DNA from 2 places in the Paenibacillus sp. FSL H8-0175 genome. Region 2 is predicted to be linked to the other one. Evidence: predicted binding sites of a transcription regulator. Region 2 holds the regulator's gene; the other holds the start of a gene.

The links. Region 2 encodes Rex, which represses fermentation and respiration genes when NADH is low (regulators of the CRP and FNR family bind a similar motif). Its sites were predicted from a motif close to TTGTGAAATATTTCACAA; they were not measured.
Region 1: MHH46_RS11580 (DUF1641 domain-containing protein) is a predicted target of Rex. The motif match lies at 1,843-1,860, and genes of this name have one in related genera.

Annotation. Positions count from the first base shown of each region.
Region 1 covers NZ_CP150299.1:2,695,250-2,698,450, reverse strand. The annotation lists gene MHH46_RS11585 (NAD(P)/FAD-dependent oxidoreductase) at 48-1,226, opposite strand; gene MHH46_RS11580 (DUF1641 domain-containing protein) at 1,267-1,710, opposite strand; gene MHH46_RS11575 (DUF2785 domain-containing protein) at 1,911-2,753, opposite strand; gene MHH46_RS11570 (nitroreductase family protein) at 2,975-3,201, shown strand, end outside.
Region 2 covers NZ_CP150299.1:4,737,357-4,740,557, forward strand. The annotation lists gene MHH46_RS21090 (amidohydrolase) at 186-1,487, opposite strand; gene MHH46_RS21095 (redox-sensing transcriptional repressor Rex) at 1,474-2,127, opposite strand; gene dinG (ATP-dependent DNA helicase DinG) at 2,258-3,201, opposite strand, start outside.

The DNA of each region.
Region 1 (3,201 bases), 2.0 Mb from region 2:
AACAAAAACCCCGCTCAGATTTGAGCAGGGTTTAGGGTTAAACTATATTAGTAAGCTAGGCTGAACAATCCTTTAATGTGGGACAAGTAACGGATATTACTTGCTTCCTTCATTAGAGTTGCAGGCAAGCCTTTTAACGGAGTAGAACTTGCACCAACGATGGCAACACCGTCTTTACGGCCTAAGCTAGCAAGTGTACCAGAGTTGATTGGGCTAAAGCTTTCAAACGATTTATTTTTCAAGAAGGCATACAGATTGTATCCGATCAATTCACCCATTTGCCAAGCAATTTGCGCAGTTGGAGGGTAAGGACGTCCATCTTCTGCAAAGACCACCGCGCTGTCACCAGCAACGAATACATCTTTGTGGGAAGTGGATTGCAAGAATTCATTCACCGTTGCACGACCTCGGTTAACTTCAAGACCCGATTCGCCGATGAGTGGATTTCCTTGTACGCCACCAGTCCATACAAATGTGTTAGCAATAATTTTTTGACCGTCTTTCAAGTCAATCGCATTGCCTTCTACATTCGTAACAGGAAGACCTGTCAGGAATTGAACACCACGTTTCTCCAAGCTTGCTACAGCACGTTCGATTAATGCATCTGGCAATACTGGAAGGATTTTAGGACCTGCTTCAACGAGCATTAGCTTAATTTCTTTAGGATCAACGCCATATTTTTTAGTAAGTGTAGGCAATACATCCGCGATTTCACCAACAAGCTCAACACCTGTTAAGCCGCCGCCACCGATCAGGATGTTTGCATCTGCTTCATTTTTCGATTTCGCATATTCACGAATACGATCTTCAATATGTTGATGAATTTTGTTAGCATCTGCAGCTGATTTCAATACCATACTGTATTGTTCAAGCCCTGGAATGCCAAAATAAGCTGTAGTGCTGCCAAGACCTACAACAAGCGCATCATAAGTAAGTGTCACACCATCAGAAAGAACAATTTGTTTGTTCTCCACAGAAAATGAATTAACCTTCGCGATTTTCAGGTCAATATCTTTCCCTGCGAAAAGCTTAGTTAGAGGCATAGCTACAGCACCCTCTGCAACATTACCTGCTGCAAGACGATGCAATTCTGTAATGATTTGGTGTGTAGGATACTGATTAACTACAGTAATTTTAGCTTCATCTTTTTTGAGATATTTGCGTACGGTTAAGGCGCTTAGTAGACCACCATAACCTGCTCCTAGAATGACAATATGTTTAGACATGATGTTTCCTCCGTCCCTTACGTATAAGATATGAAAATGATTATTTCTGCTTACTGCGTTCTCCAGCAACTTGAAGGTATGCATTTACGAAACGGAAAAGCTTTTGCGCTTGTGGATCTTTCAACAACTTCATAAGACCAAAAAGACCAATAACTTCGTTACTTTCATTCGCACGATCTTTTGCTTCGATCACTGTAGCTGCCATATTCTTCGCGGAATGCACTACAGGTTCAGCAAGTTCTTTAATTGCACTTACCGTATCACTTTTCAAGACATCATCCGCTGCGACAGTTTGCACAAAGTCATAGGACTTTGTAAGCACGCCAACAAGCTCAGTTAATTTTGGCAGCTGTTCCACCAAGACTGTTAATGATTCCTGAACTTCTGGTTTCAAGAGCTGTTCTAGAACATCCATTTGTTCCTTGCTAACAGCTACTTTTGGTGATTCTTGTTCAGGTTGTGTTTGAGTGATTGATTCTGACATATCCAAATCTCCTCTGCAATAAGCTTTGCTGCTTAATAGTAATGAAAAACATAAGAACTTTTAACGCCATATTTCTATTATAGCACTTATCAAGTTATAAATGTCACAAAGTTTTTGAATTTCCATAAAAATTTGTGATTTTTATTACATTATAATAAATTATTTAAATTACTAGTGTTAATTAAAACCGTTTGAGTGAATTAATGTACAAATTCATTCAAATTCTTCTCAGTTTTCAATAAAACATCCACAATGTCCATATTCTTCTCTGTTAGAAGTAACCTGAAATAAAGAGAACGCAGGAAGTTCTTTGTATTTATTCGATTAACGTACTGGCTGTGGCTTCTAGGCCAACTGCCACATTGCGCCAAGTTGAGAATCCAATCGGTTATAGACTGCTGTGGAAGTAAATGATGATCGATGATTGTAACTATAATAGTAGCAATCCTTTCATCTTCTTCGTCCCTGAATATGTATTGATCGTTATAAAGCATCTTTTGAATAACTGCCAGAACCTCTTCCCGCACCGCGGCATCACTCTCCGAGCATAAAACCAGCTCATCCAAGGCGTCGGCGCCATGGGCTGCTGCGTGTGCCCAGCCTTCTTTTTCCATATAACCTCTTAAGTCCCGTTCTTCCTCATAATAACGAATCAAACCCTGCTTCACCTTTATAAATTCAGAGCTATCCAATATAGCCATTTCCCTATGCCTCTGGAGAATAAGAGCAACAACCAATACAGAAAATGTTCTTGTATACACCGTCAGATCTTCTTTATTCCCAATGTGATAAAAAAGATGCTGCTCGTCAAGAAGTATCCACAGCAGTTCACGAAGCTCCGCATCATTAAACCAATGTTTCTCATTAATCCATTTGTAGAATGTGGAATAAATCAATTCATCACGCAGTACAGGCTCGGGATCTCCTATATGCTCAAGCATCAACTTCACATAATCCTTTATGTCCTCTCCACTTCTAAGCTCGTAGTCATTCTCTTCGATTCTTTGCAAATCTATCATCAATTGTTCTCTACTATTAATCAATTTATCCACCCTTTCATCCACTGTGTTTCTACATATCCTAATATCCTAATTTATGTCCTATTTTTTGACAACAGGGTGTTCAAGATTAACTTCAATAAATTTTATCATTGACGAATTTTTTAAGCTGTGTTATTTTGAGTTAGTAACATTTAGTTAGTTCATTTACAAATATCAGGTGTTGATATTTTACAACCGAATACATACACAACGGAGGAATACTTATGAGCGCTTTTACAGACTTGATTCAGTCACGCAGATCCGCTATGAATTTTGTGGAAGGGGTTATCATCCCTCAGAATGAATTAGAGGAAATGTTCTCTTATGCCAGATTGGCACCCTCGGCCTATAATCTACAGCATACAAATTACAAAGTGATATCTAACGAGAGCTTAAAAGAAGAAATTCGCGAAGCAGCTTACGGCCAATATAAAATCCATACTGCTTCAGC
Region 2 (3,201 bases):
TCCTTTTCTTCAAGGTACAGCTCCCTTTCTAGTAATATATCTTTTTTGATTATATAACACACCCGCGCGTTTATCCAAAATTTCATAATTTTCTAGCTTTCCCAGCCTTAAAAATACACAAAAGGCCGCAACTTTTGCTAAAAGCAAAAAGTCACAGCCTATTATTTATTCGTTATTCTCCAGACTTAACGCTTCAATAAACCTTCGAAGGCTTCTTGCGCTTTACGCCGGATAGCTTCCTCATCCAGGGTTAAGCATTGTCCATGCTTGATGACCTGTTTACCATTCACCCACACATGCTCAACATCCTTAGCGCTAGCAGAGTAAACTGCATGAGACAACAGATCTGTGTGTGGCAGCAAATGCGGCTGATCGATATCAATAGCAATGAAATCTGCTTTCATCCCTCCAGCAAGTCTGCCTACATTATTTAAAAAGATGGACTGCGCGCCATATTCTGTAGCCATACGCAGAGCTTCTGGAGCAGGGACAGCCGTTGGATCACCGCTGACACCCTTATGAATGAGAGCTGCAAGCCGCATCTCTTCAAACATATCCAAGTTATTGTTGCTTGCCGCGCCATCCGTGCCAAGAGACACCTTCACACCAGCTTTTAGAAGATCAGTAACCCGAGCCACTCCGCTAGCCAGCTTCAAATTACTGCCCGGATTATGAGATACACCCACATTATGGCGAGCCAAGATCTCAATCTCTTCATCATTTAAATGAACACCATGTGCAACTATCGAGGGACGTGTGAACATTCCAAGCTTCTCTAAGTGAGCTACAGGACGCAACCCGTAATCCGCCACATTTTGTTCCACTTCACGTTTCGTTTCGGACATATGCGTATGCATTGGTAAATCCAGATCATGCGCTGCCTGCACGAACTTAACCAGGAAGTCAGGAGGGCAAGTATAAGGGGCGTGTGGCGAGATCATAGTAGTAATTCTACCGTCAGCCTTTCCATGCCAGTTACGGGCAAAAGAAATCGCTTCCGCAAGCTTGTGATTCTGTACATCCTCTGGACATAACCCGATCACACCACGCATCAATACGGAACGGATACCTGATAACTCAGCTACCTCGGCTACTCGGTCCATATGATCATACATATCGAGGAAGGTCGTAGTTCCACCCTTCAGCATTTCCAATACAGATAAGGAGGTTCCCCAGTATACATCATCACCGGTGAACTTTTCCTCCATTGGCCACATCTTCTCCTGAAGCCACACTTGTAGCGCTAAATCATCTCCATATCCACGCAGCAAAGACATCGCCGCATGACCGTGTGTGTTTACAAGTCCAGGCATGAACAGCAGACGGCTGCCATCAACCACTTGCACTCCAGCTTCCATCTGAGGCTCTTCTTTTCCTATGTAAGTGATTAAATCATCTTCAATAGTCATATATCCACTCAGAACCGGCTCATCCGTTCCCGGAGTCAGAAAATACCCGCCCTTAATTATCGTTTTATTGTTGTTCATGTTCACTTTCTTCCTTTCCATCCCGCAAGTAATAAGCAAGACTTTGCAGATCAGTTGTAAAATCAGCTGCATGCACCCGGATATTCGGTGGTGTCTTCAGAATCACAGGGGCAAAGTTCAAAATCGCTTCAATCCCAGAAGAAATGAGGATATCTGCTACATTTTGAGCTTCTGAATCAGGTACGGTAATAATGGCAATGCGAATACCTTGCTCACGAATTGTGCTGCCTAGTTCATCCATCGGTTGCACAGTAAGTGAGTTGATCTTACGTCCAACCTTAGGAGCGTACGAATCAAATATAGCCGTGATTTTCATAGTATCTTTGAGATATGCATTGTAATTAGACAAGGCATGTCCGAGATTACCTGCTCCAACTAAAGCTACATTAAGCTGTTGATCCAGCTTCAGGATATGACGGATTTTCTCAATAAGATACGTTACATCATAGCCGATACCTTTTCTGCCGAAGTCACCAAAATATGCTAAATCCTTACGAATCTGTGCGGGATTAAGATCAAGCTTTTGCCCAAGTTCCTGAGAGGAAACTGTTAATATTTCGCGATTCTGGAGATCATTCAAAAAACGCAAGTACACAGGCAGTCTGCGAACAACGGCTTCTGATATTTTATCCGATTTCATATTTTTCCTCCTAAAAATAGTAATGTTCTTGTGAAAATCCATATTCAAACGTCTACCTCTCCTTATTAAGGACGGTACTGTAACACACCGCCCTTAAGGATAAGGAGGAGCTAAACTGAAGACGAGCGTTTTAAGAAGCGCCGCCATCCTCTAGCCATTCCGCTATGCGTGGGACCATTTGATCAGTAAGCATATGCTCCATTTTGGGACCAGGCAATGAATAAAGGAAATACTTCCCGTAATGAGATTCAATAACCCTTGTATCATAAACAATAACTATTCCGCGATCCTGCGCCGTGCGAACCAGTCTTCCGAATCCCTGCTTAAAACGAATAACCGCTTGAGGAACAGATAATTTCATGAACGGATTCTTCTTCTGGGCCTGTAATAACTCCGACTTCGCTTCCGCCAACGGGTGATTCGGCGGTTGAAATGGAAGTCTCACGATGGCCAGGCAAGTCAGTGCTTCACCTGGAATATCTACACCTTCCCAGAAGCTGCTCGTCCCCAGCAATACGGATGCTGCACTGTCCTGAAAGCGGCGGATCAGCTTGCTCCGGCTGCCACCTTCCACGCCTTGACCAAGCACCGTAATCTCTTGTGAGGCTAAAGCCTCTTTAAGCGGATCATATACCTGACGCAGCATTTTATAAGAAGTAAACAGAACCAGCATCCGCCCACGTGTTGTTTTAGCAGCTTCCGATAATGACTGTACGAGTGTATCGACAAATCGAGCATCGCCCACACTGCCCTTCACACTAGGAAAATCACGCGGTATAACTAGCAGTGCCTGCTCGCGATATTTAAAGGGAGATGGAAGGAGTGAGGTCATTAGACGTCCCTCTTCTGCAGCTTCGTTAAGTCCGAGATTATCAATCATAAATTGAAAAGATTTATCTACAGATAGCGTCGCCGAGGTAAGCACGATGCTTTTTTTCTTATCGAAGAACAACTCTTTAAGCTGGATGCTAACATCCACAGGGACGGCATACAGCTGTAGGGATTTGCTACGGTAATTTCCATTTGCCTCCAGCCAATATACTACATTATCGTCATTCAGCCCCATAAAGAATC